Regions from separate parts of the Arthrobacter sp. GW822-FHT05G07 genome, predicted to be linked through region 3. Evidence: riboswitches for the same ligand, from Rfam matches in the RefSeq annotation. Region 3 holds a riboswitch; each other region holds the start of a gene.
The links. A riboswitch is a leader RNA that binds a small molecule or an ion and turns the genes downstream of it on or off. The one in region 3 is predicted to bind cyclic di-AMP.
Positions count from the first base shown of each region.

Region 1: it holds a riboswitch for cyclic di-AMP, as region 3 does, so the genes downstream of both, AC1RJY_RS20095 (NlpC/P60 family protein) here and AC1RJY_RS20815 (hypothetical protein) in region 3, are expected to answer to the same signal.
Region 2: it holds a riboswitch for cyclic di-AMP, as region 3 does, so the genes downstream of both, AC1RJY_RS13900 (aggregation-promoting factor C-terminal-like domain-containing protein) here and AC1RJY_RS20815 (hypothetical protein) in region 3, are expected to answer to the same signal.

Region 1 is NZ_JBXALT010000012.1:184,642-188,514, forward strand. It holds gene AC1RJY_RS20085 (universal stress protein) at 1-206, opposite strand, end outside; gene AC1RJY_RS20090 (FAD-binding protein) at 625-1,317, shown strand; gene AC1RJY_RS20095 (NlpC/P60 family protein) at 1,544-2,338, opposite strand; cyclic di-AMP (ydaO/yuaA leader) riboswitch at 2,342-2,509, opposite strand; gene AC1RJY_RS20100 (copper resistance CopC family protein) at 2,684-3,316, opposite strand; gene AC1RJY_RS20105 (NCS2 family permease) at 3,431-3,873, shown strand, end outside.
Region 2 is NZ_JBXALT010000007.1:223,946-227,818, forward strand. It holds gene AC1RJY_RS13895 (dolichyl-phosphate beta-glucosyltransferase) at 1-626, opposite strand, end outside; gene AC1RJY_RS13900 (aggregation-promoting factor C-terminal-like domain-containing protein) at 858-1,721, opposite strand; cyclic di-AMP (ydaO/yuaA leader) riboswitch at 1,725-1,883, opposite strand; gene AC1RJY_RS13905 (sensor histidine kinase) at 2,017-3,513, opposite strand; gene AC1RJY_RS13910 (response regulator transcription factor) at 3,535-3,873, opposite strand, start outside.
Region 3 is NZ_JBXALT010000013.1:128,001-131,873, forward strand. It holds gene AC1RJY_RS20810 (PucR family transcriptional regulator) at 1-408, shown strand, start outside; gene AC1RJY_RS20815 (hypothetical protein) at 541-1,893, opposite strand; cyclic di-AMP (ydaO/yuaA leader) riboswitch at 1,896-2,041, opposite strand; gene AC1RJY_RS20820 (hypothetical protein) at 2,171-2,404, opposite strand; gene AC1RJY_RS20825 (ATP-dependent DNA ligase) at 2,450-3,514, shown strand; gene AC1RJY_RS20830 (DUF6480 family protein) at 3,518-3,781, opposite strand.

The sequences.
Region 1 (3,873 bases), on a different contig from region 3:
TCCAGCCCGGAGGCGGCAAAGATGGGCACGGAATATGCCGTGACGATATGTAAAGGAAGGCGCCGACGTTCAGCCTCCCGCGCGGCCCAAACCAAAGCACATTGCCCGTGCTCTGAACCGTCCACTCCGACCACGATGCCACCTGGTTCCACAGCCTGATCCTGGCCGTCCTGTGGCTCTTCACTGTGTCTGCCGTGCTGGTCCATGGGGGCCTGCCTCTCCACCTACTGCTTGATGTTCCGGCTATTCTGCCAGAGGTTCTCCTCGTCGGATTGCCTCACTGTTTCATTGTCAATGGCCGGGGCAGGAGAAACCCGGAAATTTCTCCTCCCAATCCCAACTATTCTCGGTCGGCAGTGGCGAATCAAGGCGACATCGGGCTATGTGCATAACGGTCCGGGCTCGGTTCCCGGCCTTCCACATTGCGCTCCGGACGAACACACAAAACGCGGAGTCGCGGAGGCTATCCATGGCCGAAAAAGTTCGGTAGTGTTCGAGTCACCGAATGGCCGGCGAACGTGTTTCACACCACACACTCCGGCCATTTATTTGCGGCCGCTTGGGGAACTCGGACGCGATCCCACGCGATGCCGTAAGGCACACACGTCAAGGAGGAACCAAGCAGTGTCACTCACGCCTGATTCCGCCACGGAACGCACCACCACCGTGGTCATCGGAGCCGGCCTGTCCGGTTTGGCAGTTGCCAGCGAGCTCAGCCGCTTCGGCGTGGGCTCCATCGTCGTAGACGGGTTCGGTGCACTGTCCACCACAGGTCCTTCTGTTCATACAGGCATGCTTCAACGCACTGATGCCGCTGATCCCGCAGCCATGCAGGAACGCAACGAGATCCTCCGTCACCTGCGGAACTACGCCGCCAACCATCAACTGGACGTTCGCAACACCACCCGCGCCGTACGCCTTGATTTCCTGGGGGCAGACCCCTCCCGCCAGATCGGGTACGGACTGGCGGCCAGCATGACCACGGCCGGACTGAGAACAGGCCTCCACGTATCAGGCCCCCTCGAATCCACTCCACGCCAGTGGGCAGTCCACACAGCCAACGGTGTCCTCCTGGCGGACCACGTAGTAGTGACGCGTTGCGCCCAAAGCCAGTTGCGCCGCATGCTCGCCGAACTTGGAATAGCCGTTGGCCAGAACTTCGCGGCCGCCATGCGGGCGGTGGGGATGCACTTGGTGGGCGTTGGGGACCTGATCACCCCGTCTCCCAAGGAAGTGCTGCGGCAAGCCAAGGCAGTGGGCCAGGCAATCTCCACCAAGGTAGCCCTGCCGGCAGGTCCCGGCATCGCCATCGCCTAGCGTCATCGCCATCGCCTAGCCCCCGCCACCGCCATCGCCTGGCTGGTCATGTCCGGCAAACACAGGCCACCTCACCAACACAAGCCACCTCACCAACGCAGGCCAGCAGAACCGCCGTCGTACTTCCCGCGCTGGACTTTTATGAACAGAACTTAACGCCAAAAGCCGGCGCCTCCCAAGACGTTAATCTTGGGAGGCGCCGGTTTTTGAACTGAAGCGTGAGGCTTTATGCGCCAGCGCGTACGTAGGTCAGGGGACCCGTTGCGGTCAACCAGCTGATCGGGTGGATGCCCGTCTGGTTGCCGTTGATGCCACCGCTGATTGCCTGGCCGTTGCCGATGTAGATGGCAACGTGGCCGGACTGGACGATCATGTCACCGGGCTGAGGATCGCTGACGACCTTGCCGTAGTTCATGAACTGCATGGGACCGAGGTCGCCTACCGGGATGCCTGCGGAACCAAGGGCCTTCTCGACCATGGCGGTGCAGTCCTGGAAGATGCCGATCTGTGCGTAAGCCGAGGCAACCATGGCTGCATTGACGCCGCCAACGGCGGGGGCAGCAGCTACGGGAGCAGCGGCAACCGGTGCGGCAGCCACGGGAGCAGCAACCGCAGCCTGGGCGGCGACGGGAGCCGTTGCAGCAGCGGTGGTGACAGCTGCCTTCTGGACTACGGGAGCCTCAACAACGGGAGCCGGCTTTTCGATGACCGGAGCTGCTACGGAAGCAACAGCGGGACGCTCGAAGTTGACGGTAGCCGTTGCCAGAGCGGTAACAACCTTGGTGGGTGCCTCGGAAACGGTCTCAGCGACCGTTGCGGGGCTGGAGTCGCGCTGAACCGGGGCCTCAGCTGCGTGAGCAGCAATGGAACCGGTCAAAACGAGGCCCGAGGCTGCTGCGATAACAGCTGCCTGACGGCCAGCGCCGGAAGCGTTGCTGGCCACTGCCTTCGAGATGGAGATGAACGGATTAGGACGTACGCTGTCCGCCTTACGACGGCCGCGAAGAATGCGTGAAGACATGAAAGAGCCTCTCCCGATGCCTGCGAGGTTAGCTGTCGGATTCGGATGGGAGTCACCCGGCCACTATCCCCCGCTGTTCAGCGGAAGCTTCGTGACTTCACCCCAAGGCACGCTCGAAAGCGGCCTAAATTGGGTTCCCCGTCTCTGCCGTAGGTTTGTCTGCGAACGGATTCCGGACTGCGGCAGAGCTAGGCAATCAGGCCGGAAGTGCCCGCTACGTGGAACAGGCACAGGTACTACCGTACGCGATGATTCCGTCGAAGTCACATTTAAGTAACGGGAAATGGGTCTCTGGCGTGTCGCGGTAATCGTTTCGAGATATTCGCAGCTACGTAGAAAACCGCGCTATTCCGCGGGAGTATCGCCCTCGGGGTCGTTTGAAGCTGCCAGCTTCTTCCGTGCGGTAACAGCAAGATAAATAACGAGACCAACAGCAACAACAGCCAACCCGACGATGCTCCACGGGAAGGGCTGGGAGGCATCAGCGGCCGGCTCGCTGGTGCCCGTCCCCGGCGCTGCGGTGCCCGCCGTGGGTACTGCGGCTGAGGGAGCCGAGACCGACGGTGAGGCCCCAGCCGGGCCGCTCGCAGTCGTCGTGCTTCCTGCGGCGGCCGTGAACGTAAAGGTGCCCTCGATGGGGTGCGAATCGGAGCTGACCACACGCCAAACCACCGTGTACTCCCCTGCGGGGGCGCCTTCGCGGAGCTTCTGAACGGCCTGGTTGTCAATGATTTCCACCGGGCCGTCCGCCCAGTTCTCGCCGCCGGCCGTCACAGTGACTCCGGAACCAATCGCGAGAGGGCGGTTGTTGAACGTGATGGAGACCGACGCCGGGACTTCCGCCACGCTGGCACCGTTGGCTGGCGCGGTTGATTCCGCGACGTCGTGCGCGGACGCCGGAGCCGCGGAAAACAGCAAGGCGGACGCAAAAGCAAGAGCAGCGACGACGGCGGCCAGAAGCGGGCGGATGGTACGCATGGGGCGGTTTCTCCTAGTGTTGGCTTCCTTACAGAGTAGGCGAATCGTTCGGAGGGCCCGCACCGGACAACATAGGATTTGAGAGCAAACTCCCCTCGATCCCCGGAGACCTTCATGCTGAAACAAGGTTCTGCAGTAGACCGCTACTTCAAGATCTCCGAACGCGGATCCACGTATTCTCGGGAAATTCGGGGCGGGTTCGCGACCTTCTTCGCCATGAGCTACATCGTGGTGCTGAATCCACTGATCCTCTCCGGACCTGACTCCAGCGGCGCATCCCTGGGCTTCACAGCCGTGGCAGCCACCACTGCTTTCGTGGCGGGCATCCTGACCATCCTCATGGGCGCGTGGGCCAAGCACCCGTTTGCCGTGGCCACGGGCTTGGGCGTCAATGCCTTCGTCGCGGTCACGGTGGCGTCCCACCCCGGACTGACCTGGCCGGACATGATGGGGCTCGTGGTGCTGTCCGGCATCACCATGCTCATCTTGGTGCTCACCGGCTTCCGGACTGCCGTGTTCAAGGCCGTGCCGGAAGCCCTGAAGACGGCAATTGTTGT
Region 2 (3,873 bases), on a different contig from region 3:
TCGGAGAAACGAGCCCCCAAGACCGTCCGCAGGAGCGAGGTGTAGCTGCGCGAAATGAACTCACGATGCGGACTGCGGGTGACACGGGAACCCGGCGCCAAACGCGTGCCGATGGCGAGGTCCGAGTGGCCGGAGATCAGCGGTGCCACAAGGGGCGCCAGCGCGGAGAGGTCCGTGGACAGATCCGCTTCCGTGTAGGCAAGCACAGGTGACGGCGACGACTGCCAGACCTGGCGGAGAGCGTTCCCGCGTCCCCTCTCTTGGAACCGCACCACCGTCAGTTCAGGGAGTTCACGGGCAAGACGCTCGGCAATCCTCAGCGTGCTGTCTGTGCTGGCGTTGTCCGCCACGGTGATCCGGAACGTGTGCGGAAAGGACCTCGTCAGATGCCCGTGCAGCTGGCGGAGGTTGTGTTCCAGGCGCGCTTCCTCGTTGTAGACAGGGACGGTGAGGTCCAGGACGGGAACCACAACACTGGTGTCAACGGGGAGACGTCGGGGCTGGGGGCTCGGACCCGTCTGGCCTTGGAGGAGAGCCGGGTGACCAGTGGGCAACGCCGCGCCACGCAAGCGAGCCGAATGAGTCCTTCGTGCCAAAGCGCTGGTGGTGGGATCTGTGAGCGTCATGTATCCAGCATGGGACCGCCGATTATGAACGCTTTAGGCGGTAGCTGTGACCTCACTGTGAACCACGTGCTGGAGCTGTGAACCACGTGCTGGAGCTGTGAACCACGTGCTGGAGCTGTGAACCATGCGCCACAGCTGTGAAACGGCAAAAGCCGCGCCCGCTCCCGCCATTCGCTCCAGTTGGTACTGGTGCAAACGGCGGCAACGGGCGCGGCGATAAAGCGGCTCGGCTTAGTACCAGTTGTTGGCCAAGTGGAAGCCCAGAGCGGCGGACGGGGATCCGTAACGCTCCTTGATGTAGTTCAGGCCCCACTTGATCTGGGTCTGGTAGTTGGTTTCCCAGTCAGCGCCGGCAGTGGCCATCTTGGAGGCCGGCAGGGACTGGACAATGCCATAGGCACCGCTGGAAGCGTTCATCGCCGTGGTCTTCCAGTTGGATTCCTTCTCCCACAGCGTGTTCAGGGCAGCCATTTCACCGGCGCCCCAGCCGTAGTTGCCCAGGATGCTGAGTGCATAGGCCTTGGCAGCAGCGGGGTCGTCAACAGCCTTGGGTGCTGCAGCAGCTGCTGCGGCTTCCGCGGCGGCGGCGGCAGCAGCGGCGTCGGCTGCTTGCTTGGCGGCAGCGTCAGCAGCAGCCTTCTCAGCAGCAACCTGTGCGGCGGCCTGATCGGCGGCAGCCTTCTCAGCAGCAGCCTGTGCGGCGGCGGCCTGGTCTGCGGCAGCCTTCTCGGCAGCGGCCTTCTCAGCGGCTGCCTTGGCAGCAGCGTCAGCAGCGGCCCTGTCAGTTGCGCCCTTTTCGGCGGCAGCATTCAGGGAAGCGGAGATCTCAGCCGACTTGTTGGAGTTGACCTGGGCGCTCGCTTGGGTTCCGGCTACGCGGCTTGCCTCGGGGAGGGTCAGTGCGGCGTTGGCGGCGGTTCCGAGCGATGCAACGCCCAGTGCAGCTGCCACGACACCGGCTACGACGGACATGCGGTGGCCGGACTTACCCTGGCGGGCTGCGTTCTTGAGGACGGACTGCGACTTGGTGAGCGGTGCGTTGTTCTCGTCGCGGCGACGCGCGGAAGGGCGCGTCTGATCGTTAAATTCAGACATGTGATTACCTCTCAGCGCCTGCGGAGTTAGCTGTCGGGTTCGGATGAGGTCATCCGGCCGCGCATCACGCTGCGGCTTCACCCCAAGGGCCGGCAAAAAGCCTGGCCCGGAGACTCTGGGTCCCCCGTCTCTGCCTCGGAGAAAGAACGGACTCCGGGAAGTGGCAGAGCTCGGCGCATCCCGGATGTGGGCCTGCTAGGGGCGACCCACCCTTTCGACGGTACAGGAGGTTTCCGCAGAAGTCACATTTAGGTAACAGAGATCACGACGCCGGTGAGTCGCCTTGCCCGATTCGTTACAGGCCTACGGTGCTCACCGTGGGAAGTCGAAGGGCGAACTCCGTGCGCCCCGGCCGTGAGGTCACTTCCACGCTACCGCCGTGAGCTGAAACAATGGATTCCACAATGGACAGGCCGAGTCCGGAGGTGCCTTCAGAGCCCGATCGTGCGGCGTCGGCGCGGGCAAATCGCGAGAAAATCCGGCCCTGGAAATCTTCCGGAATGCCGGGGCCGTTGTCCGTCACGCTGACCACGGCGCTGCCATCGGCGGAGAGCATGACGCCGGTGACCACAGTGGTGCCGGGGTCGGTGTGTTTGCGGGCGTTGGACAGCAGGTTCGCCAGCACCTGATGCAGTTGCGTGGCGTCGCCGCGGACCGTGATGGGCTCGTCCGGGAGCTGGAGCTGCCAGATGTGATCGGGTGCCATGACTTTCTCGTCGCTGACCGTCTCGATCACCAACTGAGTGAGGTCCACATCCTCAACTTTCACGGGTTGGCCCTCGTCCAACCGCGCCAACAGCAGCAGGTCCTCCACCAACGTGGTCATGCGTTCGGACTGGCTTTGGACGCGAGCCAGCGACTTCCGGCCGTCTTCGGTGAAGTTCTCGGTCATCCTCAGCAGCTCGGTATAGCCCCGGATGGCGGTCAGGGGAGTCCGCAGCTCGTGCGAGGCATCGGCCACGAACTGACGCACCTTCGTTTCGCTTTCCTGGCGGGCTTCCAAAGCGCTGGAGACGTTGTTCAGCATTTGGTTCAAGGCATAGCCGACACTGCCCACTTCCGTCCCGGGATGAGAAGCCGACGGCGGTACGCGCACCGCAAGTGCCACCTCACCGGCGTCGAGAGGCAGCCGCGAAACCTTCGTGGCCACTTCGGAGAGCTGCTCCAGCGGACGCATGGTGCGGCGGATGATCACGGTGCCGGCCAGGCCGATCACCACCAGGCCGCCCAGCGAAACCAGCACCATGGTCCACACGAGCGAGGCCTCCGCACTCTGTTTGTCCGCCAGCGGCAGGCCCGTCACAATCACGTCGCCGTACGCGGTTTCGACCGCTACCAGACGGTAGTCGCCGTTGGACAGGGAACGGTCCACTGGCCCGTTGTCCCTGGGGAGCGAGAGCAGCACCTGCTCGTCGTCGGCCGAAAGCGAGACGCGGTTACCTTGGGCATCGATCAAACCGGAGCTACGCACGGTTGAGCCGTCGATCCTTGCGTTGAGCGTGCCAGCCGCTTGGCCGCGCGCCTCCAGCGGATCAGGCCTTCCGGAGGGTGACGGAAAGTTCGACGGCGGCCTGCCGAAGTCATTCGCGCGGCTGGACGCCTGTTCCAGCTGCCTGTCGAGCTGCTTGTTGAAGACCATGTCCATGGACGCGTAGCTGACCACTCCCACGGCAGAGCAAATGGCGACCAGCAAGGCCATGGCCACCAGGACCAATCTGGTGCGCAGGTGCCACGTGGAGGGGTTGAGCCAGCTGCGCTGTGTCTCTAAGGCCGCACCTGACCTTCTGGCCACTCCTGAAAGTGTGCTCAACGCCTAGTCCGCGGGCTTGATGACGTATCCGGCACCGCGGATGGTGTGGATCATGGGCGGGTGGTTCGCTTCGATCTTCTTGCGAAGGTAGGAAATGTAGAGCTCCACGATGTTGGCCTGGCCGCCGAAGTCGTAGTCCCACACGCGGTCCAGGATCTGGGCCTTGCTGACCACTCGTTTGGGGTTTTCCATGAGGTATCGCAGGAGCTCGAACTGGGTGGCGGTGAGGGAGATGTCCTCGCCGCCGCGGGTTACTTCCCGGGTGTCTACGTTGAGGGTGAGGTCACCCACCACCAGCTCGGCAGTGTCCATGGCGGCCACCCCGGAACGTTGGACCAGGCG
Region 3 (3,873 bases):
ATCCGGCAGCTCTCGGGCGCGTACCGTCAATCAAAGGTTGCTGCGCAGGCGGCTGCAGTGGACCAGCCCTTGGGAGAGTTGGTGGACAGCCGGACTGTTGGTGTCTATCAACTTTTCGACCGCTTGGTGGCGCCCGGCGGCTGGGATGACACAGGATCGGTGCATTTTCAGACGCTTGAGGACCACGACAAGAACGGCGAACTCCTGCCCGTCCTGGAATTGCTGTACGACAATGACGGCTCAGTTCAGGACGTCGCTGCCAAACTTCATCTCCACAGGAGCAGCATCTACAACAGGCTCGGCCGGATCCGCCAACTCATCGGTGCTGATCCGTTGAGTGGCGCGATCCGGCTCGAGTTGCATGCGGCCCTGAAGGCGCGGCGCTGGGCGGGGCGGCCGCGCATCTGAAGGGTCCTTACGAGCGCCGCAGACGCTGGCAGCTCCAGCGCCCCATCCGGCGGCGGAACGTGGCAGTCCGGCTGCTGCTGCAGTGCCGGCTATGCCATCCCACATGAGTGGAGGTGCGGGGCAGCCGGGTGCTCACTTGAGGGCCGTCCGGGCTGCATCCAGGATGTCCTGAAGAGCCGACTCGCTGGGCTGCGGTGTGGTTGCGGCCTGCGGCTTGCCCGGCCGTGGCTTGGACGTCGGCGTAGCAGTTTCTGTTGGTGTGGGTGTCGGAGTGGGCGTGGGTGTCACCGTGGGCGTCGGCGTGGTTGTCGGCGTCGGGGACGGCGGCGTGGTGATCGTGTCCGACGGCACCTCGCTCGGCGCAGGAGCCGGCTGCGTGGGGACCGGGCTGGCAGCGCCAGGCGCGGCCGGGACAGAGGACGGTATGGCTGAAGGAACCCATACCGGGTCCGCGAGGGATACCTTGGGGGTCGCAGTCGACGACGGCGACACGGCCTGAGGTGCTTCCGCCACCGTTGCCGGCTGGCCGGCCTCCGAAGTCTCCGTTGCTGTTGACGAAGCTGACGGCGATGACGCCGTGGAGTAGGACGCCCTGGGCGCGGGCGACGCCGAAGCCGAGGTGCGGCCATCGCTGCCACTGGCTTCCTGGACCGGGGTCTCCTGGCCGAAGAAAGGAAGCTCAAGGGCCTGCCCCAACGTTCCGGCCGTCAACACGAGGCCAAGGGCACCGGCAACCACGGCCATGCGCTGGCTCATGTGTTTGACCGACGCGGCTTTTCGCAGCGCGGCATGAGGTTCGCGGCCAAATGAAGACCCCGCCCCGAAGTTGGACCTGGTTGCTGTGCGCGCGGCAGGCTGTCGAACGTCCTTGCGGCTGGCCAAGGACGCCGAGGCCGTTGCGGCTGCAGCAACCTGCGCCGGGGACTTGCCGCGCGGCGACTCCGCGCGGGCGGCCACCACAGGAATAGCTGCGGTTGCGGGTTCCGAGGTCTCAGGCTGCACCACTGGAATAGCTGCGGTTGCGGGTTCCGAGGTCTCGTCTTCCTGGGAGCCCTGTGTCGTGGCGGCTGGCGGCACGATGGGAATGGCCGCGGTGGGAGGTCCCGGTGTGGTGGACGCCGGCGCTGCAGCCTGAGCGGCCTCAACGGCGGGAATCGCCGCAGTTGCCGGTTCCGCCTGCTCGGTCGCGGACTTTTCGGGGGCCGATAGTTCGGGCGCGATCACAGCCTGGGCTGCCCTCTGCCGCTCGGCCGCACGAACCTCCGCACGAGTGGCGGGCATCGCAACCGTGGGCATGGCCGCAGTGGCGGGTTCCGGCGTCGTGCCTGTGTTCGTTGTGCCTGTCTTAACGGCGTTTTCGGGCGTCGCGGCGTTCGCCTGCGCGCTGGTGAGGAATCCGCTGGGTTGGGCCCGACGGCGTCCGGTTGGCTTGGTGCGCTCGCCTTGAGTCTGGGCGCGGCGCGGCTGATCCATGGTTGGGGACATGGTGGTTGCCTCTCAACGCCTTCGAGGTTAGCTGTCGGGTTCGGACGAGGCCGTCCGGCCGCCTAAGCGGCTTCACCCCAAGGACTTGAAGTAAGTCCGGGAACTTTTGGGTCCCCCGTCTCTGCCGCGGGTCTGGCGGATCCCGGATTGCGGCAGAGCTCGGCGTCAATCCGGAAGCGGCCCAGCGGAGATACGGGTCGCCCTACGACGGTACATGAGCCGGAAAGTAAAGTCACATTAATGTAACGGGCGGTAGGTCTGAGCAAGCGAGGGGGTTCTATGACTTAGGCTTCGGGGCTGGCGCCGGGGCAGGTAGCTCATGCTGGATCTTCTGGATCTGCACAGCTTGATGAGTTTCCGGCCGGAAGATCTCGTCCACGACTCCAAGCATTCCGCCGGTGGCTCCACGCCGGACTTTGCCCTGGCTGCTCCGGCGCGATGACCAGTACCAAACGCCGGCCAGCAGGGCCGGGAATCCGAGCACTGCCGCCAACACGAGCGAGATATCCATGGCCTAACACTAGCTTCGGCGTGCACCGGCAGGTAGACATTGTCTATGGACCTGCCTGTGATGCCACCCGTCTCGCCCATGCTCGCCAAATCCGTTCCGACAATCCCCGATGTTGGGCACTACGAGCCCAAATGGGACGGGTTCCGGACCATCGTCTTCAAGGATGGCGACGAGATCGTCCTGGGCAGCCGCAACGAGAAGCCGATGACCCGCTACTTCCCCGAGGTGGTGGAGGCGCTCAGGAAGAACCTGCCGGACAAATGCGTGATCGACGGCGAGATCGTCCTGATCGAGGGCAAGAGGCTCGAATTCGAGGTACTCCAGCAAAGGATCCACCCCGCCGACAGCCGCGTCCGGATGCTCGCCGAGAAGACCCCGGCGTCCATGATTGCGTTCGACATCCTCGCGCTGGGCGACGAGAACCTCATGGACAAGCCGTTCTCCGAGCGCCGCGCCATCTTGGAGCGTACGCTCGCCAAGGCCGATCCGCCTGTCTATGTGACCCCCGCAGTGACGGATCTCGAGCGGGCGCAGGAATGGTTCGTGCAGTTGGAAGGCGCGGGACTGGATGGGGTGCTGTCCAAGCCGTTGGACGGGGCCTACCAACCCAACAAGCGCGTGATGTTCAAAACCAAACACGAGCGCACGGCAGACTGTGTGGTGGCGGGATTCCGTTGGCACAAGACCGCGAAAGTTGTTGGCTCGATGTTGCTCGGCCTGCACGATGACACTGGCCGGCTGCATCATGTGGGAGTGGTGGCATCGTTTCCTATGGCCCGCAGGGAGGCTTTGGTGGCAGAACTGGAGCCGTACCAGGTTGAACTCAGCGAGCACCCATGGGGTGAGTGGGCCAATCAGGATGAAACTGCCGGGGGTTCACGCATGCCCGGCGCCCAAAGCCGGTGGAGCGGGGGGAAGGACTTCTCCTTCGTGCCCCTGCGCCCCGAACTTGTGATCGAAGTAAAGTACGACTACATGGAAGGCGACAGGTTCCGGCACACCACGCAGTTCCGTAGGTGGCGGCCGGACAGGACCCCCGAGAGCTGCACGTACTCGCAACTGGAAGAGCCTGCCGACTACGATCTCGGGGAAATCCTGAGGCTGCCCTAGCCCCTACTCTTCGTGGCCTTGGTCGCTGCTCATGCTGCCCTCGGCCGGTGGGGTTTCGCCCGGAGGCACGCCGCCGCCCGGCTCCAAGCCTGTGACATTTCCGTCGAGGGGATCAGGGTTGGCGGAAGCGGCGGGGTCATCGTCTTCGTCCTGGCGCATGTCCGGATCGTCGTGGATGCTGTCGGCATCGGAGGTGGTGTCGTAAGGCCCGGTTGCGCCGGTTGCGCCGAAGCCCTGGGTTTCTTCATTCGAGTTTTTGTCGGTCACGATCAGCCCTTTCGTAAGCAAACTTACTATTGTGCTTGCTTCGTCAGCCTAGCCGGGACGTGCTGACCCAACAAGGGGCGCCCAAGCCATGG